4 regions of the Brachybacterium sp. AOP29-B2-41 genome follow, and region 4 is predicted to be linked to each of the others. Evidence: predicted binding sites of a transcription regulator. Region 4 holds the regulator's gene; each other region holds the start of a gene.
What was found. The regulator HrcA, encoded in region 4, represses chaperone genes, less so after heat shock. The targets are predictions, from matches to a motif close to TTNGCACTCGNNNNNNNCGAGTGCNAA.

Region 1: the regulator HrcA is predicted to act here: its motif matches at 5,000-5,026, upstream of groL (chaperonin GroEL).
Region 2: the regulator HrcA is predicted to act here: its motif matches at 5,705-5,731, upstream of groES (co-chaperone GroES).
Region 3: the regulator HrcA is predicted to act here: its motif matches at 5,921-5,947, upstream of ACT3T9_RS13875 (Hsp20/alpha crystallin family protein).

Annotation. Positions count from the first base shown of each region.
Region 1 is NZ_JBQSXR010000001.1:271,867-279,637, reverse strand. It holds gene ACT3T9_RS01320 (hypothetical protein) at 1-150, shown strand, start outside; gene treS (maltose alpha-D-glucosyltransferase) at 226-2,025, opposite strand; gene ACT3T9_RS01310 (hypothetical protein) at 2,154-2,810, shown strand; gene ACT3T9_RS01305 (uracil-DNA glycosylase) at 2,857-3,534, opposite strand; gene ACT3T9_RS01300 (DUF3263 domain-containing protein) at 3,663-4,121, shown strand; gene ACT3T9_RS01295 (LytR C-terminal domain-containing protein) at 4,185-4,784, shown strand; gene groL (chaperonin GroEL) at 5,213-6,853, shown strand; gene ACT3T9_RS01285 (hypothetical protein) at 7,130-7,771, shown strand, end outside.
Region 2 is NZ_JBQSXR010000001.1:173,634-181,404, reverse strand. It holds gene ACT3T9_RS00875 (molybdopterin molybdotransferase MoeA) at 1-932, shown strand, start outside; gene moaC (cyclic pyranopterin monophosphate synthase MoaC) at 929-1,507, shown strand; gene ACT3T9_RS00865 (MogA/MoaB family molybdenum cofactor biosynthesis protein) at 1,507-2,058, shown strand; gene ACT3T9_RS00860 (molybdenum cofactor biosynthesis protein MoaE) at 2,259-2,696, shown strand; gene ACT3T9_RS00855 (metallophosphoesterase family protein) at 2,801-3,655, shown strand; gene ACT3T9_RS00850 (hypothetical protein) at 3,824-3,997, opposite strand; gene ACT3T9_RS00845 (hypothetical protein) at 4,216-5,673, shown strand; gene groES (co-chaperone GroES) at 5,893-6,189, shown strand; gene groL (chaperonin GroEL) at 6,204-7,771, shown strand, end outside.
Region 3 is NZ_JBQSXR010000014.1:96,977-104,747, reverse strand. It holds gene ACT3T9_RS13895 (hypothetical protein) at 3-722, shown strand; gene ACT3T9_RS13890 (LuxR C-terminal-related transcriptional regulator) at 1,193-3,925, shown strand; gene ACT3T9_RS13885 (MFS transporter) at 3,946-5,202, shown strand; gene ACT3T9_RS13880 (hypothetical protein) at 5,297-5,536, opposite strand; gene ACT3T9_RS13875 (Hsp20/alpha crystallin family protein) at 6,027-6,458, shown strand; gene ACT3T9_RS13870 (GNAT family N-acetyltransferase) at 6,547-7,251, shown strand; gene ACT3T9_RS13865 (sugar nucleotide-binding protein) at 7,333-7,771, opposite strand, start outside.
Region 4 is NZ_JBQSXR010000003.1:55,407-63,177, forward strand. It holds gene lepA (translation elongation factor 4) at 1-645, shown strand, start outside; gene ACT3T9_RS03940 (MOSC domain-containing protein) at 648-1,361, shown strand; gene hemW (radical SAM family heme chaperone HemW) at 1,358-2,506, shown strand; gene ACT3T9_RS03950 (iron chaperone) at 2,532-2,912, shown strand; gene ACT3T9_RS03955 (DUF4870 domain-containing protein) at 2,988-3,689, opposite strand; gene ACT3T9_RS03960 (DUF3097 domain-containing protein) at 3,812-4,690, opposite strand; gene hrcA (heat-inducible transcriptional repressor HrcA) at 4,816-5,826, shown strand; gene dnaJ (molecular chaperone DnaJ) at 5,932-7,056, shown strand; gene ACT3T9_RS03975 (16S rRNA (uracil(1498)-N(3))-methyltransferase) at 7,088-7,771, shown strand, end outside.

The DNA.
Region 1 (7,771 bases), on a different contig from region 4:
GAGTCCGTCATCGCCGATGGCCGTCGCGCGATCGGCCGCCACGGTCCCCATTCGGTGTTCTGGATCCCGATGGAGGTCATCGGGATCCTCGCGATGGTCGGCGGCATCGTCCTCGCCGGCGCGACCCTCGCCGCAGCCTTCACAGGCTGACGAGGCTCCGCCCGCTCCGGCTAACGGACCCCGCCCGCTCGGACTGACGGGCCCCGCCCGCCCTGGAAGCAGGCGTCAGCTCGCCGGCGGTTGGGCATCCTCCACGGTGATCACCGGCAGCGCGGTGGTGACCGTCATCGGCTCCCCGTCGGGGTGCAGCGGGCGCACCTTCAGCCAGTAGTAGCCGTGCCCGCCCAGGGTGATGGTCATCGAGCCGTCCTCGCCCACCGGCGGGAACTCGTGCCCGCCGAACAGGTCGCGCACCGTGCGCCGAGCCAGCCCTCCGAGCTCCAGGGAGACGGTCACGGGACGTGCGGAGAGGTTGAACACGCACAGCAGGGTCTCGGCGTGGAACTCCGCGTCCTCGCCGTGCTCGGCCCCGTCGTAGGTGCGGGTGAAGGCGAGCACGCGGTCCGAATCGGCGGGGACGTTGCGGTAGGCCCCCATGCCGAAGGCCTCGTGCTCCTTGCGCACCGCGAGCATCCAGCGCACGAAGTGCAGCAATGAGCTCGAATGCGCCATCTGCGCCTCCACATTGGTGGTGGCGTAGTGGTAGACGAGCGACTGGATCACCGGCAGGTACAGCTTGCCGGGATCGGTGATCTCGCTGAACCCGGCATTGCGATCGGGGGTCCACTGCATCGGCGTGCGCACGGCATCACGATCGGTGAGCCAGATGTTGTCACCCATCGCGATCTCGTCCCCGTAGTAGAGGAACGGGGAGCCGGGCAGGGACAGCAGCAGGGCGTGGATCAGCTCGAGCTCGCTGCGGGAATTGTCCAGCAGCGGCGCCAGACGCCGACGGATGCCCACGTTCGCCCGCATCCGGGAGTCCGGGGCGTACCAGCCCAGCATCGCGGTGCGCTCCTCCCCGGTGACCATCTCGAGGGTCAGCTCGTCGTGGTTGCGCAGGAAGGTCCCCCACTGGGCGCCCCGGGGGATCTCCGGGGTGTCCTCGAGGATGTCGATGATCTGGCGGGCGCTGCCTTCACGCAGCGCGTAGAACAGGCGGGGCATCACCGGGAAGTGGAAGCACATATGGCATTCGGGCTTCTCCTCGGTTCCGAAGTAGTCCACGACGTCGCGGGGCCACTGGTTCGCCTCGGCGATGATCACGCGTCCGGGCCAGTGGTCGTCGACGTAGCTGCGCAGCTCGGCGAGGAAGTCGTGGGTGGCGGGGAGGTTCTCCCCGTCGGTGCCCTCCTCCTCGTAGAGATAGGGGATCGCGTCGGCGCGGAAGCCGTCGATGCCCTTGTCCATCCAGAACTTCACGACGTCGAACATCGCCTCGCGGACCTTCGGGTTCTCGAAGTTCAGATCGGGCTGGTGCGAGAAGAAGCGGTGCCAGAAGAACTGCCGACGCACGGGGTCGAAGGCCCAGTTGGACTCTTCGGTGTCCACGAAGATGATGCGGGCCTCGGAGTACTTCTCGTCGGTGTCCGACCACACGTAGAAGTCGCCGTAGGGCCCCTCCGGGTCCGAACGCGATTCCAGGAACCACGGGTGCTTGTCCGAGGTGTGGTTCATCGGCAGGTCGATGACCACCCGGATCCCGCGCTGATGGGCTTCGCTGACCAGGCGCTCGAAATCGGTGATCGAACCGAACTCCGGCAGCACCGCCTCGTAGTCGGAGATGTCGTAGCCGCCGTCGCGCAGCGGCGAGGCCATGAACGGCGGCAGCCAGAGGCAGTCGATGCCCAGCCACTGCAGGTAGTCCAGGCGTTCGATGAGGCCGGAGAAGTCGCCCGTGCCGTCGCCGTTGCCGTCGGCGAAGGCGCGCACCACCACCTCGTAGAAGACGGCCCTGCGGTACCAGTGGGGGTCGTAGTCGACCCCTGGTCCCTGCGGCGTGAACTGAGTGGTGTGCAGGGGCATCGGGTCCTCCACGGCGGGGTAAGGAGCAGGGCGTGCGACGTGCCACCACAGTAGCGTCCGCCGTACTATGGCGGGGCAGCTGCGGACAGTGCCGTTCGCGGATCATGTCAGCACGTCGGGGGAGACCAATGGGGCATCCATATCCGGGGCAGCAGCCCTCGCCGCAGCAGCGCTCGCGCACCGGTTTCTGGTGCGCGCTGGCCTGCGTCCTCACCCTCCTCGCGATCGTCTTCCTGGCGGTGACCGGCGGGGTGGTCTACCTCGTGAGCCGGGACCGGGGGCCGCAGCCGGGGCCGACGGAGACCGCGAGCGGACCCGAGCTGGTGACCTTCGAGCACGAGTTCTTCAGCTTCTCCTACCCGGCGACCTGGTTCGACCTGAACAAGAGCGCAGACCCGGCGGATGCCGTGGGCTTGGCGGAGATCGCCGACGAGGACATCGCCCCCGATGACCTCTACAGCTTCGCGACCAACAGCATCACGGTGTACATGTTCGACTCCGACCTGCACGCGGTGATGACCTGCCGCACGCAGGCCACCTGGACGGGCTTCGGCTGGGACGAGCCCGGGGACCCCGAGGAGCTGGACCCGATCACCCTCGACGGCAAGGAGCTCGCGGCGCATCGCACCACGGGCACCCATGACGGACAGGACGCGGTGGGGGAGATGTACTGCGCCGACGTGGCCGATGACGTGGTGCAGATCGTGGTCGAGACCCACGGCGCGACGGAGCTGTCTCCCGAGATCCGGCAGATCCTCGACAGCTGGGTCTGGACCGAGGGCTGAGCCCGGGCTGCGCCGGCGGCGTCAATCCCCGGCGTCAGTCCCCGCGTCAGTCCCCGACGCGCCAGTCGATCGGCGCCGCACCCTGCTTCGCGAGCAACGCGTTCGCACCCGAGAACGGCCGGGAGCCGAAGAACCCTCGCGAGGCCGACAGCGGACTGGGGTGCGGGCTGGCGATGTACGGCACCTCGCCCAGCAGGGGGATCAGGGACTGGGCATCGCGTCCCCACAGGATCGCCACCAGCGGACCGCCGCGCGCCACCAGCTGGCGCAGCGCCTGCCCGGTGATCTCCTCCCAGCCGCGGCGACGGTGTGAGGCGGCGGCCCCGGGGGCGACGGTGAGCACCCGGTTCAGCAGCAGCACACCCTGGTCCTGCCAGGCGGAGAGATCGCCATGGGGTGCGCGCGGGATCCCCAGATCGCTCTCGAGCTCCGTGTAGATGTTCGTCAGCGACCTCGGCAGCGGGCGCACCTCCCGCTCCACCGCGAAGGAGAGCCCGATCGGATGGCCAGGGGTCGGATACGGATCCTGGCCGACGATCAGCACCCGCACCTCGGCCAGCGGGCGCGTGAAGGCGCGCAGCACCCGATCAGGAGCGGGCAGATAGCCGCGACCGGCGTCCTCCTCGGAACGCAGGAACCCCTCCAGCTCCCGAAGGCGGGGTTCGACGGGCGCGAGCGCCTCAGCCCAGTCGGCGGCGATGTTCTCGGCGAGCGATGTCGACACGGCTCCAGTCTTCCACCGGACCAGTCACCGGCGCCCCGCTGAGCGGCGCGCGTGAGCCGTTCCCCACCCGGGCCGGGTCAGCGGCGCGCCGGACAGGACCGGCGCGTCCCGGCCCTTACCCTGGGGCTATGTCCTCCGATATCGCTCATCGAGCTTCCCGCGCAGCGCTCGCCGCCGCGGGAACCGTCGAGGCTGCGGAGGCTCTGGAGGCTCTGGAGGCTGTGGAGGCTGTGGAGGCCACAGAATCGGAGCAGCAGCTCTCCGCGGGTGAAGAACCGGAGCAGGGCGACGACACTCCCGCCACGATGTCCGATGCGTCACTGCCCGGCCCGCAGGGCGGGCTCAGCGAGCGGGACCGCCGGATCCTCGCCCTCGAAGGTCGCACCTTCCGCTACGTCGGCGCGAAGGAACGGGCGATCCGTGAGCAGATCGGCCTGTCGAAGGTCGCGTACTACGTGCGTCTGAATGCACTTCTGGACGAGCCCGCCGCACTGCGGGCCGCGCCCTCCGTCGTCCACCGACTGCGGGGCCGGCGCACGTCCGAGGATGGCGCCACGGGCGCCGCCGACACCCACCGAGTGGCCTGAGCGGAGTCACCCGCAGGGCGTGTGCTCCGCACCCGGCGCGGGTGGAGCAGGTTTAATGGGGCCGTGGCTGATTCCCAGTATCCGTACCCGCCGGACCGTTTCGACGATGAGGCGGACGCCGTGTCCTTCCACGGCGCCCACCGCGCCGAGCTCCCGTTCTGGCGGGAGAACCTGCTGTACATCATCATCATCGGCGCCGCCGCGGTGCTGCTCGTCGTGCTGCTCTTCTTCATCGGAGGCATGGGCAACAACGGCGATGACCGCGCAGAGGACCCCACCTCCGCCGCGGCCGAGAGCGAAGCCGCCGAGCAGAGTGCCGAGGAGACCGCTGCCGAGGAGGAAGCCGAGCCCGCCCCCGAGCCCGACCTCACCACTCCGGTGCTGGTGGTCAACGCCGGCGGCATCAACGGCCTGGCCGGCACCTGGCGCGACACCCTCGAAGGTGAAGGCTGGGAGGACGTCAGCGTCACCACCTCGGACAACGCCCAGCAGGAGCCGGTGGTCTTCTACCGCGACGAGGGCGACGCGGACACCGCTCAGGCTCTCGCCGAGCGCGCCGGCGCCGGCGAAGCCCGTCAGAGCGACGAGTACGACGCCCGCATCACCCTGGTCGCCGTGGCTGAGCCCGGCGATGCCGGCGGTGACGCCGAGGGCGAAGGCTGACAGAGCTCGCTCTCGACAGCAGGAGGCTCGAGCGGCAGGCGGCGACCCAGGAGGTCGGCGCCTGTCGCTCTCCTGATTCCCGGGCCGTTCCGGAGGGCTCCGCAGCGCGGGGCTCTGACACAGGGCGAAGCGACTGCGACCCGACAGCGACTCGACCGATGTGTCCGCCATGAGCAGAGAGTTAGCACTCTCCGCCTTCGAGTGCTTATGATGATCTGGCACTCGGTGATCGAGAGTGACAGCGCCTCGTGCGCTCGAGCTCGCGCGCACCGGGGGCACGATCGGCAGGCGGTCCACCGCTTCGCCGACCACGAACATTCCGGCCCCGTGAGGGGGTCGCCGCTGTGGGACATGAACACGGCGTCGGCTCTCGTCCGTCGCGGGCACAGGGTCGGGTGGACACCACACCACACGGGAGAGATTCCACAATGGCCAAGCTCATCGCATACGACGAGGAGGCCCGGCGCGGCCTCGAGCGGGGAATGAACCAGCTCGCGAACGCCGTCAAGGTCACCCTCGGCCCCAAGGGCCGCAACGTCGTGCTCGAGAAGTCCTGGGGCGCGCCCACCATCACCAACGACGGCGTGTCGATCGCCAAGGAGATCGAGCTCGACGATCCCTACGAGAAGATCGGCGCGGAGCTGGTGAAGGAGGTCGCCAAGAAGACGGACGACATCGCCGGCGACGGCACCACCACCGCCACCGTCCTCGCACAGGCCCTCGTCAAGGAGGGGCTGCGCAACGTGGCCGCCGGCGCCAACCCGATCGCGCTCAAGCGCGGCATCGACAAGGCCGTGGCAGCCGTCACGGAGACCCTGCTCTCGCAGGCTCACGAGATCGAGACCAAGGAGCAGATCGCCTCCACCGCAGCCATCTCCGCCGCTGACCCGGCCATCGGCGAGCTCATCGCCGAGGCGCTGGACAAGGTCGGCAAGGAAGGCGTGATCACGGTCGAGGAGTCCAACACCATGGGCCTCGAGCTGGAGCTCACCGAGGGCATGCGGTTCGACAAGGGCTACATCTCGCCCTACTTCGTCACCGACGCCGATCGCCAGGAGACGGTCCTCGAGGACCCCTACATCCTGCTGATCTCCTCGAAGATCTCCTCCGTCAAGGATCTGCTGCCGCTGCTGGAGAAGGTCATCCAGTCCGGCAAGCCGCTCGCGATCCTCGCCGAGGATGTCGACGGCGAGGCGCTCGCGGTGCTCGTGGTCAACAAGCTGCGTGGCTCCTTCAAGTCCGTCGCCGTCAAGGCACCGGGCTTCGGCGATCGTCGTAAGGCGATGCTCGAGGACATGGCCATCCTCACCGGTGGCCAGGTCATCTCCGAGGAGGTCGGCCTGAAGCTGGAGACCGCTGGTCTCGAGCTGCTCGGCCAGGCTCGCAAGGTCGTCGTGACCAAGGACGAGACCACCATCGTCGAGGGCTCCGGCGACGCCGAGCGCATCGCCGGTCGCGTGTCCCAGATCCGCACCGAGATCGAGAACTCGGACTCGGACTACGACCGTGAGAAGCTCCAGGAGCGCCTCGCGAAGCTGGCCGGCGGAGTGGCCGTCATCAAGGCCGGCGCCGCCACCGAGGTGGAGCTCAAGGAGCGCAAGCACCGCATCGAAGATGCCGTGCGCAACGCCAAGGCCGCCGTGGATGAGGGCGTTGTCGCCGGTGGTGGCGTCGCGCTGCTGCAGGCCGGTGCGGACACCTTCGGCAGGCTCACCCTCGAGGGTGACGAGGCCACCGGTGCGAACATCGTCATGGTCGCCATCGAGGCACCGCTCAAGCAGATCGCGGTCAACGCCGGTCTCGAGGGCGGCGTCGTCGCGGAGAAGGTCAAGAACCTCCCCGTCGGCCAGGGCCTGAACGCTGCTACCGGCGTCTACGAGGACCTCCTCGCCGCCGGCATCATCGACCCGGTCAAGGTCACCCGCTCCGCGCTGCAGAACGCGGCGTCGATCGCGGGCCTGTTCCTCACCACCGAGGCCGTCGTGGCCGACAAGCCGGAGCCCAAGGCCCCGGCCGGCGGTGGCGGCGACGACATGGGCGGCATGGGCGGAATGGGCGGCATGATGTGATCCTCTGATCACGCCGCTCGCCTGAGCGTCAGCAGGCCCCGATCCTCTCTGGAGGGTCGGGGCCTGCTGCCTTCCCGGTCGGGCCGGGGACTTCTCCCCATCGTCGAGCCTGCGCCCTTCCACTACTCTCAGGAACCGACCGGCGCTGCCGGGAGGCGCTGACCACAGGGGATAGTGAGGGCCATGTTCTGCGGAGCGGACACTGAGGGGCTGAGGAACCACGCTGACGCCATGGAGGCGGCAGAGGGCCGGTGCTCGGCACTGCTCATGGAAATCATGTCGGCTGTGCAGACGGCGGCATGGGTGGGGGCCGATGCGGACGAGTTCCGAGACTCATTCACCATGTCGGTGACGCAGCTGTGGAACCCCACGATCGACCGGCTGAGTGCCTCAGCCCAGGAGCTCCTCGACCATGCCGAGGAGCAGGATGCGGCCTCCGAGGGCGGGGAGCGACAGGCATGGGGCCCTGGCGGCGATCGAGTCCGGAGGGGCGGGAGCGGACCCTTGGTGCCGGGATCGGCAGCGACGAATCTTTTCGGTCGCGACGGCGACGACGAATCGCCACCTCTCAATCCTGACGGCACCGTCAATGGGCCAGCACCCTTCGAAGGTCACGGACTGGGGCGAGGCGTGCCCGGCACGACGGCAGATGCTCCTGAGCCGCCGGCGTGGTCTCCGAAGGACGAGGGCTCCGGAGAATGGGACACGCAGGAGCCGACGGATGAGGACCGCGAGACGATGGACCTCATCGAGAAGCTCATCTTCGGAGGGCGCGTGGTCGGAAACGGTGCGGCATCGGACAACCTCCAGCACTACATCGACAACACCGGCGAGGACAAGGACATCGACGTCGACGACATGATGTCCAGCGTTCCCAGCTTCGGGACGGCCGTGTCCGAGTCTCAGCAGGCGATCGGG
Region 2 (7,771 bases), on a different contig from region 4:
AGAGCGCCGAGGGGCGCTTCGCAGCTGCCGAGAGTGTGCCTGCTCAGAACCCGGCCGCGACGATCACGCTCACCCCCTCCTCCATCATGACCGGCCGGTTCGTGCGCCGTCGCGGCTCCGACACCCGCCGCGGGGACACCGTGCTGCGCGAGGGCCGCCTGCTCACCCCGGCCCGGATCGCCCACCTCGCCGCCTGCGGGGTGGGGGACGTCGAGGTCGACGTCCCGCTGCGCACGATGGTGCTCTCGACCGGCACCGAGGTGCAGTCCCGGGACCCCCGGAACAGCGGAGCGCCCGCCCCCGGCGGCGTCTTCGACGCCAACGGTCCCGGGCTGGCAGCCGCCCTCACCGACGCGGGAGCCGAGGTGGTGCACGTCGGTGCGGTGCCCGACGATGCCGACGCCCTGCTCACGCATCTGCGCCGGGAGATCCGGGCACTGAACATCGATCTCGTGGTCACCAGCGGCGGGGTGAGCATGGGCGCCTTCGAGGTGGTCCGCCACGCGGCCGGGCGCGACGGCGTCACCCTCGCCTTCCCGAAGGTCGCCCTGCAGCCGGGCGGCCCCCAGGGCATCGGCTTCCTGGACGTGGACGGGCGCCGGGTCCCCTGGCTGGCCTTCCCCGGCAATCCCGTCTCCGCGCTGCTGAGCTGCGAGCTGATCGCCCGGCCGGCCCTCGGCGCACCCGCTCGTCGTCGGCTGCAGCTGGCGGTGCAGCTCGAGGCCGAGGAGTCCTCGCCGCCTGCGGTGGATCAGTACCGTCGGGCCCGGGTGCTGCCTTCGGGCCGGGTGCGCCTGGTGGGCGGTGCCTCCTCCCACCTGATCGGCGGCTATGCGGCTGCTGATGCGTTGGTGCTGGTCCCGCGCGGTACCAAGACCGTGCGTGACGGCGACCAGCTCGAGACCCTGCTGATCCCTGGAGGAGACTCATGAACGACGTCGCTGCCGACGGCACCACCGGTGACCTGTCCCATGTGCGTGCGGACGGCTCCGCCCACATGGTCGACGTGACCGACAAGGCTGTCACCTCCCGAGAGGCGAGCGCCCGAGCCGTGCTGCGCACTCGGCCCGACGTGGTCGCCCGCATCGCCGAGGGGAACCTGCCCAAGGGCGAGGCCCTGGCCACGGCTCGGATCGCCGGGATCATGGGCGCCAAGCGCACCCCGGAGCTGATCCCGCTGTGCCATCCGCTGCCGCTGTCCGGAGTGGAGCTGGACCTGGTGCCTCGCGAGGACCGGGTGGAGATCACCGCGCGGGTGCGCACCAAGGGCGTCACCGGGGTCGAGATGGAGGCGCTGACCGCTGCCACGGTGGCCGCGCTGACCGTCTACGACATGATCAAGGCCGTGGACCATCTCGCGACCATCGAGGGCATCCAGGTGCTCGCGAAGTCCGGCGGCAAGAGCGGTGACTGGACGCGTGAGTCGGCGGCGCGCCCGGAACCCGCGGGGCAGGACGGGACGGCAGGACGCCCGGGGCTGCCTGCGGGACCGGGGGCGGACCGCTGATGGTGAAGCACATCCCGGCCCGTCGCACCGATGAGGACTGCACCGTGCGCGAGGATTCGGCGCCCGCGCCGCTGCTGAAGGGCAGCGCCCGGGTGATCATCGCGTCCACCCGGGCAGCCGACGGCACCTATGAGGACCGCACCGGCCCGCTGCTGGTGCAATGGCTCAGCGAGCGAGGCCTCCAGCAGGTCCAAGCGCGCATCGTCAGCGACGGACCCGAGGTCGGAGCCGCCCTCGCCGAGGCGATCGCGGAGGGGATCGACATCGTCGTCACCTCCGGCGGCACCGGCATCAGCCCTACCGACGTCACCCCCGAGCAGACCGCCCCGCTGATCGAGCGCGAGATGCCCGGCATCCTCGAGGCGGTGCGCCGGCTCGGAGCCCGGAAGATCCCGACCGCGCTGCTCAGCCGCGGACTGGCCGGCATGGCCGGGCGCAGCTTCGTGGTGAACCTTCCCGGTTCCCGCGGGGGAGTGCGCGACGGAATCGAGGTGCTCGACCCGATACTCGACCATCTGCTGGAACAGCGCGACGGAGGCGACCACGCATGAACGGCACTGGACCTACCGGGACCACTGGAAGCACTGGACCTACCGGAACCACCGCGGACCCGACCCGTGGCACCACGCCCTTCGGCACTGCATCCTCCGGAGCCGCACCCTCCGGCACCACACCCTTTGGCACTGCGCCCTTCGGCGCCGCGCCTTCCGGCATTGCGGCGGAGCAGCTCCGCATCGCTGGGGATCCCGCGATGGGCGACGGCGCAGAACGGGCCCGGCTCGCCGAGGTCCGCCGGGACGAGATCACGGTGGCTCAGATGATCCAGGCGGTGACCGATCCACGCTGCGGCGCCGTGGTCACCTTCGATGGAGTGGTGCGCGACCACGACGGCGGGCGGGGCGTCGAGCGCTTGGAGTACTCCGCCCATCCCACCGCCGGGGAGGTGATCGCCCAGGTCGCCCGGGAGATCGCAGAGCGTTATCCCGATATTCTCATCGCCGTCGCCCACCGGTTCGGTCCGCTCGAGATCGGCGACTCCGCGCTCGTCTGCGCCGTCGCCGCACCGCATCGCAAGCAGGCCTTTGTCGCCTGCGACGAGCTGGTCGACACCGTCAAGCAGCGGGTCCCGATCTGGAAGCACCAGGTCTTCGACGACGGCGAGAGCGAATGGGTCGGCGCGCTGGGCTGAGTCCGGCCAGCAGGCCCTGGGCTGAGTTCGGCCAGCAGGAGGCGCCCGTCGGCGCACTTCGCGGGCTTCACCTGCCGGACACCCGCGATGGCTACGGTGCTCCCATGCGCATCCTGCACCTGACCGACACCCATCTCTACGGCGATCCGTCGGCCCGCCATTACGACCGCATCGACACCACCGCCGCCCTGGCCGGCGTGCTGACCCGCCTCGAGGGCTTGCGCGACATCGATGTGGTGGTCCACACCGGGGACGCCTCCGAGGACGGCACCGCGGAGAGCTACCGCCTGCTGCACGAGATCCTCGATCCTTTCGCGGCGTCGCTCGGGGCGCCGCTGGTCGTCGTGATGGGCAACCATGACGTCTCCAGCGTCTACAGCGAGGAGATCGACCCCGGTCAGCACCTCGCCTCCCGCCAGGACCGGGTGGTGCAGGTGGGCGGGGGCGGCCGCGTGGTGGTGCTGGATTCGAGCGTCCCCGGGGCCGGCTACGGACACCTCGAGCCGGCACAGCTCCAGTGGCTGCGGGACGTGCTGGCCGAGCCCGTCGCCGCCGGGACGGTGCTCGCGATCCATCATCCCCCGCTCGTGGGAGCGACCACCCTGCTGCGCGGACTGGACCTCGACGGGCTCGACGAGCTCGCCGCCGTGCTCGAGGGGACGGACGTGCGCATCGTGCTCTCCGGCCACTACCACCACGAGATGAACGGGGCGATCGCCGGGATCCCGGTCCACGTTGCCCCGGGGATCACCAATGTGGTGGACCCCGTCACCGCAGCTGCCAGCGAGAAGGCGCTGGCGCTGTCCGGCGCGAGCGTGGTCGAGCTCGGCCAGGGTGCGCCGCGGGTGTTCAGCTCTGTGTTCCCGAACCTGGGGGATACCGCAGAAGACGCCGAGGTCCCCGTCTACCGCTTCAGTCCCGAGCAGGTCGCGCAGATCGTGGAGGCTGCAGGGCGCTGAGGCTACAGGGCGCTGAGGCTGCAGGGCGCTGAGGCGGAGCATCCGGACGGACCCGACCTGACCCGGGAGCGGAGTCAGCATCGGCCCCGGGGATGAACCAGCATCCGGACACGAAAAAGCCCCTGCAGACGAGTTCTGCAGGGGCTTCGTGAAGATGCTCGGGTGGCGTCAGCGACCCATGCCGAGAGGGCTGATGCCCTGGCTGGAGCGAGCGCGTGCCACTGCGGCGTAGTCCCCGCCGAGGCGGTTGTTCGGCACGGCGTTGTGGCGCTCGACGTCCTGTCCCTGCATGCGTTCGGAGAGTCGGCTCAGTGCGGAGCTGAGAGAGCGGAGGAAAGTCATGATCGGGGTCCCCTTCGGTTCGGAGTGAGGTGATCGGCCGGGCCCTGGATCGCAGGTGCCTCGACGTCATCGATACTTCTGTTATAACGCGCGGCCGGGCGGCTCCGCATTCACTCCGACCGCACAAGTTGCCAGCCTCACAAAAAGTGTGTGACCTGGTGCTCGTCCTGCCGACACGACCCGCCGACATGACCCGCTGACAGGAGAGGGCCCCACCCATGCGCGACTGGCTGCTGGAGCGGTTCCTGGCTCGGCTCTCGGAGCGGGGGCCCGGCGGCGGCGGACGGCTGCCCCGCTGGGTCCGCGCGCTCCTGGACGAGACCTTCCTCTGGGTGGCGCTCGGACAGCTGCTCCTCGCCCTGGGAGTGCGTCGCTCGAGCGTGCGCCGGCTCGCCGTGGTCCAGGCGACCCTCGACGAGGCCCGGGAGGTCTTCGGGAAGGCCGGATACGTGATCCCGCGCCTCGAAGGCATCGAGACCGATCGGGACCTGGAACGCCTCGAGGACGCGATGAGCCGCTTCGAGTCCCGGGAATTCACCGAGGAGGAGCTCAGTGCCATCCTGCCGGCCCCGCACGCCGTGCGCTGGGCCCGCGAGGCGGGCACTGTCGTGCTCGACCTCCTCGAGGAGACGCTGGGTCGGCTGCGGACCCTCAGGATCCGCACCGAGCTGATCGGCATCGACCATCGTGCCGCCCGCTCCTGGATCGTGGCGCTGCGTGAAGTCCTCGCCCGTTCCGATCTCGACACGGCTGCTGCTGAGGGATATGCGGCCCTGGCGAAGAGTCTCGAAACGCACGAGGGGGAGGGCCTCTTCGCCGCCTCGGAGCTCGAGACCAGACCTCGCGCACCGGGCCTCGGCGAGATGGGGCGCCTGGTCGGAGTGATCCGGTCGATCCCGCGCGAGACCCTCGATCGCCTGCTGCCCCTGCGCGTGCTCTCCTCCCGGGTCGTGCTGACCGCTGCGATCACCAAGGGGCTCAAGCTGCTCCGGCAAGACTGGGTTCCTCCGGGGGAGCGGCCTGATCCCGTCGAGGACGCGGAGGTGGCCCGCCATCAGGACTACCAGCGCCGCTGGCGACGGGCCCACTCGACGTTCTTCCGAGAGATCGATGAGCGGGATGCGCGTCCCGGCGCGCGACGGGCGCTGATGGGGTCCACGGCGATCCTGTGGGCGCTGAGCCTGGTGGTCCTCGGCTGGCTCCTGCTGTGGTTCCTCGGAGCCGGTGGGGTCGACCTGCCGGGAATCCTCGGTCGGTCCGCGGAGCTCCCGCCGCTCTGGCCGGGGCCGACGGTGCTGGTGCTGATCGCCGTCCTGCCGCTGTCGTACTGGACCGGATGGCTCGCCCCGATCGATCAGTCCGAACTGGTGCAGCCGGGGATGCGCACCGTCGCCGACGCCACGCCCGCTCGCCGGACTCGGGTGACGGCAGCGCGCTTCGGCTCGGTGATCTCCAGCCTGCTGTTCTTCCTGCCGTTCCTGGTGGCACTCCTGATCGATCCGAAGGACACCTTCCCGTGGGACGCCTTCGGCCCATGGCGGAACGAGAAGCTGGACGTCGGGTGGTGGGCCGTGTGGGCGCTGGCCCTGCCTGCGGCGGCCACGATCCTCGGCGGAATCGCCGGCTCGGTCCGGGGTGAGGCGCGGGCAAGGACCCTGCGGCCGAAGCTGGGATAGAGCCGAAACCGGGCCGCGGGACGACATCGTTCTAGCACTCGTCTTGCATGAGTGCCAGCGAGGGTTCTACAGTGGGGCTCGTTGGCAGTCGACGGCCGAGAGTGCCAGAGACTGCCGCAGAGGGATCTTCCCCCGGTCGGCACCGCGACGACGATCGGGAACGGATCCCCACCACCCAGAACTCAAGCAGAGTCATCTCTTCATGAAGGAGTGAGCCGCATGTCGGTCTCCATCAAGCCCCTCGAGGATCGCGTCGTCGTCAAGCCGCTCGAGGCGGAGCAGACCACCGCCTCCGGCCTGGTCATCCCGGACACCGCGAAGGAGAAGCCCCAGGAGGGCGAGGTCGTCGCCATCGGCGCCGGCCGCTTCGACGATAACGGTCAGCGCGTCCCGATGGACGTCAAGGTCGGCGACAAGGTCGTCTTCTCCAAGTACGGCGGCACCGAGCTGAAGTACGGCGGCGAGGAGTTCCTCGTCCTCGGCGCCCGCGACATCCTCGCAATCATCGAGAACTGAGCGGACTGAGCTTTATGGCCAAGGAGATTATCTACAACGAGGACGCCCGGCGCGCCCTCGAGCGTGGCGTCGACAAGCTCGCCAACACCGTCAAGGTGACGCTCGGCCCCCGCGGCCGCAACGTCGTCCTCGACAAGAAGTGGGGCGCACCCACCATCACGAACGACGGCGTGACCATCGCCCGTGAGATCGAGCTCGAGGATCCCTACGAGAACCTCGGCGCTCAGCTCACCAAGGAGGTCGCGACCAAGACCAACGACGTGGCCGGCGACGGCACCACCACCGCCACCGTCCTCGCCCAGGCCATCGTGCACGAAGGTCTGCGCAACGTCACCTCCGGCGCTGCCCCGGCAGCGCTGAAGCGCGGCATCGAGAAGGCCGTCGAGGCGCTCTCCGAGAAGCTCGGCGAGATCGCCACGCCGGTCGACGGGAAGGCCCAGATCGCCTCCGTCGCCTCCGTCTCGAGCCAGGACACCGAGATCGGCGACCTGCTCGCCGAGGCGTTCGACAAGGTCGGCAAGGACGGCGTCATCACCGTGGAGGAGTCCTCCACCACGGCGATGGAGCTCGACTTCACCGAGGGCATGCAGTTCGACAAGGGCTACATCTCCCCGCACTTCGTCACCGACGCAGACCGCCAGGAGACCGTCCTCGAGGACGCCCAGGTGCTGCTGCACCAGGGCAAGATCTCGGCCGTGGCGGACATCCTGCCGCTGCTGGAGAAGGTCGTCGAGGGTGGCAAGCCGCTGTTCATCATCGCGGAGGACGTCGACGGCGAGGCCCTGTCCACGCTGGTCGTCAACAAGATCCGTGGCACCTTCAAGGGTGCAGCGGTCAAGGCTCCCGCGTTCGGCGATCGCCGCAAGGCGATGCTGCAGGACATCGCGGTGCTCACCGGCGCCCAGGTGGTCACCTCTGACCTCGGTCTGGATCTCAAGACCGTCGGCACCGAGGTGCTCGGCCAGGCCGGCCGCATCGTCGTCACCAAGGATTCGACCACCATCGTGGGCGGCGCTGGCGATGACCAGGCCGTCGCCGATCGGGTCGCGCAGATCCGCGCCGAGATCGAGAACACCGACTCCGACTGGGATCGTGAGAAGCTCCAGGAGCGTCTCGCGAAGCTGGCTGGCGGTGTCGCCGTGATCAAGGTCGGGGCTCACACCGAGGTGGAGCTCAAGGAGAAGAAGATGCGCATCGAGGACGCGGTCTCCGCGACCCGCGCTGCGATCGAGGAGGGCATCGTCTCCGGTGGCGGAAGCGCCATCGTCCAGGCGTCCTCCATCCTTGAGGACGGCCTCGGCCTCGAGGGCGATGAGGCTGTCGGCGTGCGCGCCGTCGCCCGCGCCGTCGTCGAGCCGCTGCGCTGGATCGCCGAGAACGCCGGCCTCGAGGGCTACGTCGTGGTCGAGAAGGTCCGGGAGGCCGCTCTCGGCACCGGCCTGAACGCCGCGACCGGCGAGTACGTCGACCTGGTGGCAGCCGGCATCATCGACCCCGTCAAGGTCACGCGCTCCGCCCTGCGGAACGCCGCCTCGATCGCGGCCATGGTGCTGACCACCGAAACCCTCATCATCGACAAGCG
Region 3 (7,771 bases), on a different contig from region 4:
GCATGACGTTCGCCGGGATCCTCGCCTTCTTCGGGCTCGCGGTGCTCACGATGGATGTGCTGGGAGGCGTCATCGCGATCGGCGTGATGCTGCGCGGCGGCACGGTGCGGCACCTGCTCGCCTTCGCCGGCGGGTACACGGTGATCATCATCGCGGCAACTCTGATCCTGCGCCCGCTGCTGGAGCTGCTGAACCGGTGGCTGCAACCCGTGCTGGACTCCAACAACGCGATCGGCGCCGTCGAGATCGTGGTGGGACTCGCCCTCGCCGCCATCAGCGTTCACCAGTTCCGGGCCGCGTCCCGGCCGCCCGTGCCACAGGGCCGGCTCGAGCGGCGCTCCACCCCGAAGCGGCTGGCCACCGCTCCGTTGATGTTCGCGGGCGTCGGCTTCGCGGCGACGGCGCTGGCCGATCCCGGGTTCACAATCGCCGTCGGCATGGCCTCTCAGGAACAGCACCTCCTGCGCCATGTGGCGCTGCTGGTGCTGTGGAACCTCGTGTATCAGCTGCCGCTCGTCGCCGTGCTCACCGCCGCCGCGTTCGGCCGGCACGAGCAGCTCGTCACGCGGGTCATGGAGGTCCTCGGCCCCAGGCGCCGCGCCCTGCAGACCCTGCTCGCCGCCCTGCTCGCTCTCGTGGGCATCGCCGTGCTGGGCGACGGCGTGATCACCCTGCTCAGCGAGCACGTGCCGTGGTTGCGCCAGCTGCTCCTGCTGCGGTGAGCCAAGGGGCGCCGCGGCGGGCCCCGTGCAGGCCCGAGGGTGCGTCCCCGCCCCGCGCCCCGCACGACCTTGGCCCCGGTCAGCACCCAGCGATCGCCGAAAGTTGACACATGTCAGCAAGACCACAACCGATTTCCGCGTCAAGTGTCTGACCGATAGCTGAAGATGTCATCACTCGGCGCTCCGCCTCAAGATTGGGGCACCGATGCGCACGGCTCGTCCCGCTGCTCACCGGTCTGACCGACCTGCAGCTGGCGACCTGGGCTCACCCACCCTCATCGGGCGACGTCACCGCTCCCGAACCCATGCACAGGGGCACCCCGTGACCTCGATGGACCCGCAGGGGGTCCTACACTCTCCGGTAAGCGCTGGCCTGCCAGTGCCCGATGTGCGTGCGCCCGCGCCCCATGCCTCATCCCGGGGTTCGCCGCCTTTCGGCCCACCGACCATCTCCACGGGAGTGCCCCGACATGCTGACACCCGAAGCCGCCGCCGATCTCCAGCACGTCCCCCGGTTGACCTCCCGGGTGCTCCCCCGCCCCTCCCTGCTCGCGCGCCTCGACGGGCCGGTCCCGCTGACCGTGCTGCGCGCGCCCGGCGGCACTGGCAAGACCACACTCATGGCCCAGTGGGCGGTCGCGACCTCGCCCGTCCAGCGCGGCACCCTGCTGTGGATCGAGGCCGACGACGGCACCCGCACCCGCACCGGGTTCTGGATGCGCGTGCTGGGCCGCTTCCACGCCCGCGGGCTGCTCGCAGATCGTGCCCTGTACCGGGAGATGGCCTCGATCGCCGACCACGCCGACACCATCCCGGCGACGATCTGCCGCGTGCTCGAGGACCACGGGCAGCCGGTGACCCTGCTGCTGGACGACGCCGGCTCCGCCGCCGACAGCGGCTACTGGGACGAGGTGTGCGAAGACCTGGTCGAGATCCTGCGCCGCGTGCCCTTCGCACGGGTCGTGGCCGCAGGTCGATTCCCCACCGTGCTGGAGTCCGCCCGCGCCCACGCGGTCCTGGACATCCAGGTGCTCACCGAGGAGCATCTCGCGCTCAGCCCCGAGGAGATCGGGGCGCTCCTGGACCTGGCCGTCCCCCTCCTGCAGGGCGATCCACGACGCGCAGGAGTCCTGCACCAGCTCGGAGCGGTGCCCTCCTCCCGCCGGCTCGCCTCGATGCGCTGGTCGCTCGGGGTGCTGCAGCACGCCCTCGAGACCCGGCCCACCGAGGAGGATCCCGATCTGGATGACCTGCTGGTCACAGCATCCCGCCACGAGCTGGCCGCCCGCCCCGGAGACCCCGTGCTGCAAGAGTTCCTCGAGGTCACCGCGCAGTCGCCGCTGGTGGACGTCGACCTGGCGCGGCAGCTGAGCGGCCGCCACGACGCCGAGACGCTGCTGGGCACGCTCGAGCAGCTCGGTTCCGGGCAGTGGCTGCGCGGCCCAGAGGGCAGCGCGCCCGTCTTCCAGTACAGCCACCACCTGCGCCTCGCCGCCGCGGCGAACTTCACCCCGCCCGCACCGGCGAGGCTGCGCGAGCTGCACTCGACGATCGCACACTGGCTGGCCGAGGTGCGCGGCGAGAAGCTGGCGGCGATCGAGCATGCGCTGCGGGCCGAGGACATGGCCCATGTCGAGCATCTGCTGATGCGTTCCCATCCCCTGCCGGCGGAGGACGCCCGGCACCTCTCCCGCCTGCTGCAGGCGCTCCCCGCGGCCCGCATCCATCGCCACCCCATGCTGGCGCTCTGGCACGCACTGGTGCTGAACCGCTCCGCCGACACCCAGCCGAGGGCCATGCAGTTCTTCGTCTCCGCGGCGATGATCGGTCGCGTCCGCTCCTCCTCCATCCCGCCGCTGGACCGTGCGATACGCCAGGGGATCCAGTCCGCTGTGCATCGGATGCTCGGCCAGTCCCGGTCGATGAAGGACCTCGCCCTGCGCGCCCTGCCCGTCCTCGAGGGCGCCGTGGAGGATCCGCAGCGCGATCGCCAGCTGGACGGGATCCTGATGACCGCGATCAGCCAGACCGCGACCACCCTGTTCTACGCCGACGACTTCGCCGCGGCGCGCGATGCCCGCTTGCTGCAGGCCCGGTTCGCGGAGACCGTGCACCGAGCGCACCATCGCAACGTCGCCTACGCGCACCTGGCTCTGATCCACACGGTGAGCGGGGACATCACCGCCTCGATCGCCTCCCTGGACCGGATCGACGCCGAGGACTGGCCGCACTCCTGGCGCAGCGGATACCACGACGCCGTGGAGATCATCGCCCGCGCCTGGGCGTCGCTGAACGAGGCCCGCCCCGAGGAGGCGCTCGCGCAGCTGGCCCGCCTCGATCCGCACTTCGCCACCATCGAGTACTGGGATCTGATCACCGCCGTCCGCAGCCTCGCACTGGCCCAGCAGGGCCTCCCGGACGAGGGAGAGGCATTCCTCGCTCGCACCACGGCCGAGCGCCGCTCCGAACGCACTCTCCCGTCGGCGCTCCAGCGCTTGGACACTGCGGCGGCGATGCTGCGGATCCTCGCCGGCGGCGTGCCCGCCCGTCGGCCCGCGGGCGGGCGGGATGTGCCGGTGGCGGCGATGCTGTCGGCGTTGTCGGCGCTGACCGTCCTCGCCGAGGGGCGGCCTGAGGAGGCGCTGCCGCTGCTGGCACGGGCCGAGCTCGCCGCGACCACCCCGCTGCACCGGATGATCACCGCGATCGCCGGGGTGCACGTGGCCCGCCGTTCCTCGCAGGGCCTTGACCTGGCCGGCTACGGCCTGCAGATCCGCGAGCTCTCCGGCGGCCATGCTCTGCGCTGGCCGCTCGTGCTGCTCTCGGAGGGGGATCGCGTGGCTCTGCTCGGCGCCCTCACCGACTCCGGCCGGGAGCAGACTGCTGCTCTGCTCGAGGGGGACTTCTCCCAGATCTCGCCCGGCACCCGGTTGGCCGAGCCCTCCCGCGTCCCGCAGCTGACCGCCCGGGAGCGCGAGGTGCTGACGCTGCTGGCCGAGACCGACCGGCGCAGCGAGATCGCCTCCCGCCTGTTCGTCTCCCTCAACACCGTCAAGGCCCAGCTGCGCAGTCTGTACGCGAAGCTCGGCGCGTCCACCCGCGAGCAGGCCTTGGCCAGGGCGATCAGCGCCGGCCTGCTGCACCCGACGGACCCGCCCCGCGAGGACCGGCCTCACGGGGACCGACCCCGTGAGGATCGATGAGGCGATGAGGCGATGAGGCGATGAGGCGGATCCTGCAGCTGGCGGTGATGCAGTGCGCGGCGCTCGGCGCCCTCACCGCCCCGGCGGTGGTGGCCGTCTCCGTGCTGGTGCGGCGCATGGTCGGCGACGACTCCGCGCCCGGCGTGTACGCGCTCATCGATGCGGCCGCGGCACTGACCGCGATGATCGCGGCGCCGCTGTGCGGCTTGCTGGCCGATCGGACGATGAGCCGCCTCGGTCGGCGCCGCCCCTGGCTGCTCGGAGGCTCGATCGTAGGGCTGCTCGGCAGCGCCGCCATGGCCTGGGCGCCGGGCCCGCTCGCTCTGGCAGCGGCCTGGATGCTCACCCAGGCCGGATACAACGCCGTGTTCGCCGCGATCAACGGCCTGCTCGCCGAAGGCCTTGCCCCCACCGACCGCACCCGCGCCGCCGGCATCTTCTCCGCCGCCGCCTTCCTCGGCACCGCCCCGGGGCTCCTCGTGGCAGCCCTGCTGGCCGAGAACGTCCGCGCGATGCTGCTGGTGGTCCCCGTCGCGGCCCTGGCGGTGATCGTGCCGCTCGCACTGCGAATACCGGATCCGCCGCTCACAGCGCGACTCCCTGCGGCCCGGCGCACACCCCGGCGGCGGCTCCGCGCAGCCGCCGCATCCGGCGTCTCCTCCGCGCCGTTCCTCGCCGTGCTCGCGATGCGCTTCCTGTTCTCGCTGCAGCTCTCGGCCGGCCTCGCCTTCGCGCTGTACCTGTTCATCTCCCGCTGGTCCCTCGCCGAGGGCGCGGCCGTGCGCGCCACCTCTCTGACCACCTTCACCGGGGTCGTGGGGGTGGTGGCCGGCTCCATGCTGCTCACCTCCTCGCGGTGGCGCAGCATCCGGATGACACCGGTGCTCGGTGTCGCACTGATGCTGCTCGCCGCCGCGATGCTGGGCCGCGCCCTCGCCCCGACTCTGCTGGTCTTCCATGTCGCCACAGCCGTGGCGGGGCTCGCGATCGGGCTGGGCATGACCGCCACCCGCTCCCTGGCCTACGCCCTGCTGCCGGCTGCGTCGGCCGGGTTCGGGCTCGGCCTGGTGGGTGCTGCCGGGAGCCTCGCGGGGCTGATCGCGCCGCTGGCCGCTGCCGCTCTGCTCACGCTGAGCACCAGCTGGGGATCGGCGGACCCCTACATCGGGATGTACACGCTGCTGGCCCTCCCCGCGCTGCTGGGCCTCGCCCTGCTCCCCCTGACCCGCGTACCGAGCGCTTCCCAGCCGTCCCCCGCGGAGGTCGTTCCGCCCTGAGCCGAAGCGCGCAGCGGCCCGGGCGCACGACGACCGCTGCCGTAGCGCGCCGGTGGGAGTCATTCCGCGCTGCATCGCGTGCCCTGGCGTGCCGCTACGCGGCGCGGGTGAAGGCACCGAGCGCCCTCAGTGCATCTCTCAGCGAGTCGGCGGGGAACGGTCCGACGGTGACTTCCTCCCCGTCCGTCGTGCAGGTGAACCAGATGCCCCCGGCGCCCGTGGTGAGGGTGAGAGCGTCGCCATCGGGATCGGTGAGCTCGGCGACGTCGAGCGTGAGCATGCGCTCGGGCGCCGCACCGAACCGGCGGGCGGTGAGGGGTTCCACGGGGGTCACAGACTTCTCCAGGGATGAGCGGGGGCGGAGCCCCGCGGGCGGGCATGCTGCTCGGATGCCGTCAGCGGGCAGGCGGGCAGCAGTGCGGTGGAGTCAGTCTTGACGAGGAATCGCGCCCGCGCGCTCCGTGCGTCGCCGAATCGCGTCTTTTCACCCCCGGCTCACCCCCGAGGGCCATCGGCCGCTCGGGCGAAGGGCTGCGCCGATGGACGCTGAGAGGCTCTCCTTGGATCCGCCCCCGCTGATCCGCCCGCGCTGATCCGCCCCGCGCGAGGCACGAGACCCTGAGCGCTGGACCTCGGGACCCTGGAACGATGCCTTCTCCTCGGCGGCCGGGCACCCCGGCGAACCGGCTCCGCGCCGCCGCGAGGCCGTTCCCGAACTCTGGCACTCTCGCCCGGAGAGTGCTAATCTGCTCGTACTTGAGTCGGAGGGACTCAAGGTTCGGCGACCACCGGACGACCGGGGGTCACATCAGAGAGGAGAAGCAATGGCCACCACCGATCCGTTCCGAGAGATGGAGCGATTCGCGGGCACTTTTCTCGATGCTGGACGTCGGGGACCGCGGCAGATGCCGATGGATCTCTACCGCGCCGGCGATCACTACGTCCTCGCGGCCGATCTGCCGGGTATCGATCCCGGTTCGGTCGACGTCGACGTGGACGGTCAGCTCCTGACGATCCGTGCGGAGCGGACCCTTCCGAAGGACGAGGGCGCGCAGTGGATCACGCGCGAACGCACGGGCGGGACCTTCCTGCGCCAGCTCAGCCTCGGACAGGGCCTGGACACCGAGCGGATCTCCGCGAGCTACAGCAACGGTGTGCTCAGCGTGAGGATCCCGCTCAGCGAGAAGGCCAAGCCTCGCAAGATCGAGGTCACCGCTGACAGTCCACCCGCGCAGATCGAGTCCACCGCGACCTGATGCTCCCCCTGCTGCCCGGGCCCGGCATCCCACGATGCCGGGCCCGGGCAGCACCGACCTTCCCACGGCGAGCGAAGGAGTGACAGCCATGCATGACGAGCTCACCGCGGCGACGGTGCACACCTGGGTGGACGGATGGGCCCGCACCCGGGAGTACGAGGTGGTCCATGAGGGCACCTCGCACACCGTCGGTCCGCGCACCGAGCACGGGGATTCGGAGACCGTCCTGTTCCGCTGGAGCGAGGACGAGCTGCGCAGGGCGACCTCCTCTGTCGCGGGGAATCCGGGTCACCTGCTGACCCTCATCTCCGACGTCGGCGAGGCGCCGCCGGCCCTCGGAGAGACCGGCGATCTCGAACTGATCAGCGATCAGGAGAGACTCATGGTCACCGATATGGAGCTGCAGGACGTCGAGGCCCCGATCGTGCCGGACTCCTGCACGGTCGCCCGCGAGACGTTCGACGGCTGGACGCTCCTCACCGTCATCCAGGCGGGCCGTGTCGTCGCCCGAGGACGCATGGCGGTGGTCGACGGCTGCGCCGTGCTCGACCGGATCTACACCGCCAGCACGCATCGCCGGCGGGGTCTGGGCACCTTCGTCACCCGCACGCTCCTGGCGATCGCCCATGAGCACGATGTCGACACGGGCCTGCTCGTGGCGACTGGACGGGGCGTCGAGCTCTATGAGCACCTCGGCTGGACGCCCCTCGCGGACGTGCGCGTCCTCGGCGCCCCAGGGGCGCGGAACCGGCGCCGGCCCTCGCACGCCCAGATCGACGAGGAGCTCGGCTAGCGCAGCCGGGCGTCGGCGTCGATCCTCGCTTCGGAGAAGCGCCCCGGGTTCTTCACCCGCCTCTTCGGTCGCTGATCGGAGTCACACGAGCATCGCGTCGTACCCGGAGCGGAAGTCCGGATGCCGGAGCTCTCCGAGCAGCTCCCTCATCCGCGCCCCGCTCAGCACGGTCCCGTGGCCGGAATCGGGGTCGGCGGCGGGCGGGACCGGCAGGCCGAGCCGGAAGGCGAGGTGGGTGACCACCTCTCCGAGGCGCGCCGGCGCGCCGTCGACCGCGTGCAGCAGCACCGGCGGTTCCGGATGCGCCAGCAGGGCGAGGAGCACGCGTGCGAGGTCCTCCTCGTGGATGCGGTTCGTGCGTCGGCGGTGGTCGACGGGGCGTCCCTCGCGCACCGTGCGCAGCAGCCGATCCCGGCCCGGGCCGTAGATCCCGGCGGGGCGCACCACGATCGCGTCGAAGAGCTCCCTCGCCAGGCGCTCCCCGTTCAGGAGGCTCTGGGCCCGGTCGCCGAGCGGCTGC
Region 4 (7,771 bases):
GGCAAGGTCCGCGAGATCAGCGAGCCGATGACCAACGCCACGATCCTGGTCCCCAGCGAGTTCATCGGCGCCGTCATGGAGCTGTGCCAGTCGAAGCGCGGGAATCTCGGCGGCATGGACTATCTCAGCGAGGACCGTGTCGAGCTGCGCTATACGCTGCCGCTCGCGGAGATCATCTTCGACTTCTTCGATCAGCTGAAGTCCAAGACCCGCGGCTATGCCTCCCTTGACTACGACATCTCCGGCTCCCAGGTCGCAGATCTCGTCAAGGTCGACATCCTGCTGCAGGGTGAGCCGGTGGATGCGTTCAGTGCCATCGTGCACCGGGACAAGTCCTACAACTACGGCGTCGAGATGGCCGGGAAGCTGCAGAAGCTCATCCCGCGCCAGCAGTTCGAGGTGCCGATCCAGGCCGCCATCGGCGCCCGCATCATCGCCCGCGAGAACATCCGCGCGATGCGCAAGGACGTGCTGTCCAAGTGCTACGGCGGCGACATCTCCCGTAAGCGCAAGCTGCTGGAGAAGCAGAAGGAGGGCAAGAAGCGTATGAAGAACATCGGATCCGTCGAGGTCCCGCAGGAGGCCTTCATCGCCGCGCTCTCCTCCGACGAGGGCGATATGCCCAAGGACAGCAAGAAGAAGTGACCATGGAGACCGGACGCATCGCGGCGGTCTGCACCGTCGCCCAGCTGTTCCCGGTCGCGGCGAGCGGCCTGATGAGCGGCATCGACAAACGGCCGGTCGACGGGCCGGTGCGGCTGCTCACTCACGGGGTGCTCGGCGACGTCCAGGGCGATCGCGAGCACCACGGCGGGATCTTCAAGGCGGTCTACGCCTTCTCGCGGGAGACGCGTGCGGCCCACGCCGCCGAGCGCGAGCTCGACCTGCCCGACGGGTCTTTCGGGGAGAACCTCGTGACCACCGGGCAGGACACCGACGAGACGGTGATCGGAGAGCGCTGGAGAGTCGGCACCGCCGAGCTCGAGGCCACCTGCCCCCGCAACCCCTGCGGCACCTTCTCCGCCTGGATCGGGGACCGCCGCTGGGGCCGCCACTTCACCGCTGCAGGCCGCTGCGGTGCCTACTTCCGGGTGCTGGTGGAGGGCGAGACCTCCGCCGGTGACGGGATCGAGGTGCTCCATCGTCCTGAGCACGGGGTCACCATCGGCGACGCCTTCCGCGGCCTCGACCCCGCACGGGCCTGTGCGCTGCTGGACTGGGCCCGGGAGACCGACACCGTGCTGTACGACTCGCTCGTGGACAGCGCCCAGAACGCGCTGCGGCGCGCCGATCAGGACACCGAGTTCCCCGACCGCCTGCGCTCCACCGGGCGAGGACTGGGATTGGGGATGGGCCTGTGAACCCGCTGTCCGTCTACATCCACGTCCCCTTCTGCGCCGTGCGCTGCGGGTACTGCGACTTCAACACCTACACCGCGACCGAGCTCGGCGGGGGCGGCTCCCAGGCCGAATACGCGCAGAACTCCATGCGTGAGATGGATCTGACCCTCGCCGCGGACCGCGAGGCCGGCTACGACTACGAGCAGGTCTCGACCGTCTTCTTCGGCGGCGGCACCCCGACCCTGCTGCCCGCTGATGACCTCGTCGCGATGCTCGACCATCTGCGCACGCTGATCCCGTTGGCCGAGGGCGCCGAGATCACCACCGAGGCGAACCCGGACTCCGTCACCCGGGCCTCGCTCTCGCGCCTCGCCGACGGGGGCATCACCCGCGTCTCGATCGGTATGCAGTCCGCGGTGCCCTCGGTGCTGGCCACGCTGGATCGCACCCACGACCCCGAGAAGGTCCCGCAGGCAGTGGCCTGGGCCCGCGAGGCCGGGTTGGATGTCAGCCTCGACCTCATCTACGGCACCCCGGGGGAGACCCTCGCCGACGTCGAGACGTCCGTGAAGGCAGCGCTGGCCTGCGGTGTCGACCATATGTCGGCGTACTCGCTGATCATCGAGGGCAACACCGCGATGGCACGGCAGCTGCGCCGCGGTGAGCTCGAAGCCCCCGATCCCGACGACATGGCCGACAAGTACGAGCTGGTCGATGACCTCGCACGCGCCGATGGGCTCTCCTGGTACGAGGTCTCCAATTGGGCCCGCACTGAGCAGCAGCGCTCCCGCCACAACCTCGCCTACTGGCGCGGCACCGACTGGTGGGGGATCGGCCCCGGCGCGCACCGCCACCGAGACGGGCTGCGCTCCTGGAACGTGAAGCACCCCAGCCGCTACGCCCGGATGCTCGCCGCGGGCGAGATGCCGGTGGCGGACTCCGAGCTGGTCGCCGCCGAGGACCGGCTGGTCGAGAGGATCATGCTCGAGCTGCGGATCGCCGACGGGCTCGCCGTCGAGGTGGTCCCCGCAGAGCGTCGGGAGATGCTCGCCGTGCACCGTGATCGTGGCCATCTCGACGCCGATGCCCTTGCCGCCGGACGAGCGGTCCTGACCCGGCAGGGGCGGCTGCTGGCCGATGCCGTCATCCGGGACCTGGTGCCCTGAGACGCTTTCGGGGCAGACTGCGGGAATGACTCCGTCAGCGAAGCCCACCACGGTCGACGAGTACATCGCGGCGTTCGACGGCCCGGCTCGCGCCCGCCTGCACGAGCTGCGGGCGCTGGCTCAGGAGGCCGTGCCCGAGGCGAGCGAGGCCCTCAAGTGGGGCTCTCCCGCGTACCTGCATCCACGGGGCACGATCCTGTTCGTCTGCAGCGCCCACCGTCATCACGCGAACTTCACGGTCACCCCCAGCACTCGGGAGGCCTTCGCGGCGGAGCTCACCGCGTACGAGACCGGCAAGGGGAGCGTCAAGCTGCCCTATACGACGCCGGTGCCCACGGACCTGCTGCGACGGATGATCGCCCACCGCGTCCGCGAGTTCGAGCACGACGGCGTGAACTGGATGTGAGGGCAGCGGAAGAGCCCCCGGGATCGTGGGATCCCGAGGGCTCTCGTGCTCATGGTGCAGTGGACGCCGGGCCGGTCACTTCACCAGGCGGAGGTTGAACGGGTAGGCCCAGTACTCGCCCTGGTTGGCCTTGACCGCGCCGACGATCGAGAACACCAGCTGAAGAAGTGCGGGGAGCCCGACCAGCGGGTACAGGATCGAGCCGACGCCGAGAGTGAAGATGGTCAGGATCGTGATCACGATGGTGAGGGCAACCTGAGCGATGAGCACGGCGATCGCGCCGTTGAGCGCTTCGGTGGCGTGGAAGCGCACGAAGCGATCGCGGTCCTTGTACATCAGGAAGATGATCAGCGGGCCGACCCAGCCGAGGAAGCCCCAGCTGATCACGTGCCCGAGGACCACGGCGAGCTGCGAGAACATCCCCCACATGCGGGAGTCGGAGCGATTCAGCGGCTGACCGCTCAGGGGCCCCTCGTAGACACCCTTGGTGCCGGGAGCCGGCTGGTCCGTCTGCTCCCCGCCCGGCGCCCCACCCGGTGCGCCACCCTGCGCGCGATATGCGCTGTGGCCGGCAGGGGCGGGAGCCGGCGCCGCGAGATGGGGGGCCTGCGCCGCGGGCTCACCGGCGCTCGGCGGCGACGGGACGCGAGAGGCGTCGGAACCGTAGGCGAAGGGGTCGTGCGGATGCAGCGAGGGATCCGAGGCGGGGGCGGCCTGCTCGGCGGGGGTGCCGGGCTCGATGCCGAACGGATCATGCGGATGCGGAGTCTGGCTCATGGTTCCTTCTTCGGGACGGGCCGGCTCTCACGCCGGCGACGGGCTGATGCAGCCAGCCTATAGAGCATCGCCTGCGGCGTCCGCGTGGCGTGCCGCCGTATCGACCGGGGGTTAACCCCCAGTCAGGAGTGGTCCACGGTCACGAAGTCGATGAGCTCCTCGATGCGGCCCGAGAGCGTCGGCTCGACGTCGGCGTAGGAGCGGACGGTCGACAGGATCCGCTTCCAGCCGAGTCCGATATCGGACTTGTCCGCATGGGGCCAGCCGAGCGCGGCGAGGGAGCCGACCTTGATGTCGGTGCCCTTGGGGATGTGCGGCCATGCCGTGAGCCCCACCCGGGCGGGTTTGACCGCCTGCCAGACATCGACGTACGGGTGTCCGACCACCGTGACATTGCCTCGGGCGCCAGGCAGCGCCATGACCTCGGCGGCGATGCGGGACTCCTTCGAACCCTTCACAAGATGATCCACGAGGATCCCGAGCCGGCGCCCGGGAGAAGGTCCGAACTCACGCACGCGCTCGGCGAGGTTGTCCGCGCCCTCGAGCTGTTCGACGACGATGCCCTCGATGCGCAGGTCGTGGCCCCACACCTTCTGCACCAGCTCCGCATCATGGGTGCCCTCGACCCAGATCCGGGAGGCGCGGGCGGTGCGTGCCTTCGCCCCTTCGACGAAGACGGACCCGGAGGCGGAGCGCCGGCGCACGGGTGCGGAGGCAGTCGCGACGGCGCGGGTGAGCACCACGGGCTGTCCATCGATCATGAAGCCGGGACCCAGCGGGAACGTCCGGCGGACGCCGCGGCCGTCCTCCAGCTCGACCACGAGCTCTCCGGCGATCTTCTCCACGCGGGTCACCGCGCCGGTGAACCCCGTGGAGGCCTCCTCGGCGACCAGGCCCCGCTGAGCGGGGACCTCGCGGGCCACGGGACGGCGACGATGATGGGCGGGCGGACCGGAGGACAGCACGTCGCGGCCGTACCGGTCGGGGAAGTCAGCAGGCACGCGCGACACCGTACACCCGTGGCGAACGCCTCCCCGCGCAGCGCGCCGGGGCGCGTAGGATTGGCACCTGGCATGAGAGAGTGCCAAATGAGAGACCACGACTTTGGACGCACGCAGCGCAGGAGGTGAGCGAGACGGACGCCCGCAAGCTCCAGATCCTCGGCGCGATCGTCGAGGACTACGTCTCCACCCGCGAGCCCGTCGGCTCCAAGTCGCTCCTGGAACGCCACGAGCTCGGGGTCTCCGCTGCGACAGTGCGCAACGACATGTCGCTGCTCGAGGAGGAGGGGCTGATCCATCAGCCGCACACCTCGGCGGGGCGTGTCCCCACCGACAAGGGCTACCGCACCTTCGTCGACCACGTCGCCACCATCAAGCCGCTCTCCGCCCCCGAACGCCGGGCGATCCGTACGCTGCTCGAGGACTCGGGCGATGTCGAGGAGCTGCTGGCTCGGACCGTGCGGGTGCTGGCGCAGCTCACCCAGCAGGTCGCGATGGTGCAGTACCCGGCCCGCAGGCAGGCCCGGATCCGGCATGTCGAACTGGTCAAGGTCGCCGACTCCCTGCTGCTGGTGGTGCTGATCACCGAGTCCGGCCGGGTGGATCAGCGCACCGTGCCGATCAACGCCGGCAAACCCGCCGAGTACTACGCGGTGCTGCGCGACCAGCTCAATCGTGTAGTCGCCGGCCGCGAGGTCACCGACCTCGCCACGCCGCTGGAGGACTTCCTCGAAGCGCTCACGCCCCCGGAGCGACCGGCCGCCGCCGAGGTGTCCGAGGCTTTCGCCGCGCTCGCAGCGACTCGTGCCGAGGGCCGGATCATGATGGCCGGCACCGCGAACATCGCGCGATCGGCTGAGGACTTCGCCCGTGACGTCGAGCCGTTGCTGGACGTGCTCGAGGAGCAGCTGGTGCTGCTGCGCCTGTTCACCGAGATGCACGCCTCGCCGGGCGCCGTCGAGGTGCGCATCGGGACCGAGCTCCAGGACCGGGCGCTGCATCAGGCCGCGGTCGTCGGCGCCGGGTACGGTGTCGGCTCGCATGTCGCGATCCTGGGACCCAGCCGGATGGATTACGTCACCGGCATCTCGACCGTCCAGGCCATCGCCCGTTACGTCTCCCGCTTTCTCGAATAGCCTCGGGCGGGCTCCGCGGGCTCACCCCCGCCCGGCCGCCCATGCCACTCGACGCCCCGTGCCCGCCGCCCGCGGCACCGACTCCCCGGTAAGGACCCCACTGCAGTGAACGACGATTACTACGACCTCCTCGGCGTCTCCCGCGAAGCGACGACTGATGAGATCAAGAAGGCGTACCGCAAGCTCGCCCGCACGCTCCACCCGGACGTCAATCCGGACCCCGAGGCGGCCGAGAAGTTCAAGCGGGTCTCCCAGGCCTACGAGACCCTCTCCCATGCGGACAAGCGCCGGCAGTACGACATGGGTGGCGGCCCGGGCATGGGCGGCTTCCCCGGCGGCGGCGGTGGCGGCTTCGACTTCAACGACATCTTCGACATGTTCGCCGGCGCCTCCGGCATGCGCGGCCGCAACCAGGGCCCCGTGCCCCGCCAGCGACGTGGCGGAGATGTGCTGCGCCGCGTGAAGATCGACCTGCGCGACGTGGTCTTCGGCACCGAGGAGAAGGTCACCTTCCGCACCGCAGTGCTGTGCGAGCGCTGCACCGGTTCCTGCTGCGAGCCCGGCACCAGACCCACCCGCTGCACCGCCTGCAACGGCTCCGGCCACGTCCAGCGCGTCGCCCAGTCGCTGCTGGGCCAGATGGTCACCATGGCACCCTGCCCCACCTGCGAGGGCCACGGCGATGTGATCGAGAGCCCCTGCACCGGCTGCTCCGGTCATGGCCGCACCGCCTCCGAGCGCACGGTGACCGTGCGGATCCCCTCCGGTGTCGAGAACGGCACTCGGATCCAGCTGCGCGGAGAGGGCGAGACGGGCGAGGCGGGCGGGCCCTCCGGCGACCTCTTCGTCGAGCTGGCCGTCACCGACCACGAGATGTTCGAGCGGTCGGGCGACGACCTGGTCACCACGATCGCGGTCCCCATGACCACCGCCGCGCTCGGCGCCACCATCCCGCTGGATACCTTCGACGGCCCTCAGGATCTCGATGTGCGCCCCGGCTCGCAGCCCGGTGAGGAGATCGTCCTGAAGGGGCTCGGCGTCACCCCGCTGCGCCGCGAACGCCGCGGTGACATCCGCGTGGTGCTCGATGTGGATGTCCCCACCTCGCTCACCGAGGAGGAGCGGGATCTGCTCCAGCAGCTCGCCGCGCTGCGCGGCGACGAGACCACACGCCGCACCAAGGGCCACGGCCCGTTCGCGAAGCTCCGCGAGCGCCTGCGCGACTTCTGAGACCGACGGAACCGACGAGAGCGCTGAGGCCATGCCCACCACACCGCCCGGCTTCCTGATCCTCGACGACGCCCTCGCCGCCGCCCGCGCGGGGGATGCGCTGGTGCTGGACGGGGAGGAGGGACGTCACGCCGCGAAGGTCGCCCGGATCGGTGTGGGGGAGCAGCTGCTCCTCACCGACGCCCCCGGCCGCCAGGTGCTGGCCGAGGTGACCGATGCCCGGAAGGAGTCCCTCGAGCTGCGGCTGCTCGGCGACCCTGCGGCGGCGGTGCAGCGCCTGCCCCGACTGACCCTGGTGCAGGCCCTGGCCACCGGAGGCCGCGACGAGCAGGCGATCGAATCGGCCACCGAGCTCGGAGTCGACCGGGTCGTGCCCTGGAGCGCACGCCGCTCGGTGTCCGTCTGGCGCGGTGAGAAGCTGCGCAAGGGGCGCGCCAAGTGGGAGTCGACCGTGCGCGCGGCGGTCAAGCAGTGCCGCCGGCCGGGAATCCCCGCCGTCGACCCGGCGGTCACCACCGCGCAGCTGGTGGCGGAGCTCGGGGCCGACGCCGGGCCGGAGACGCTCGTGCTGGTCCTGCATGAGCAGGAGTCCGTCGGTCTGATGAGCCTCGCCCCGCAGCTGCAGGCGGCGAGCGAGACCGGGCTCGAGGAGATCCTCATCATCGTCGGCCCCGAGGGCGGGATCGACCCGGATGAGCTCGACGCGCTGCGCGGA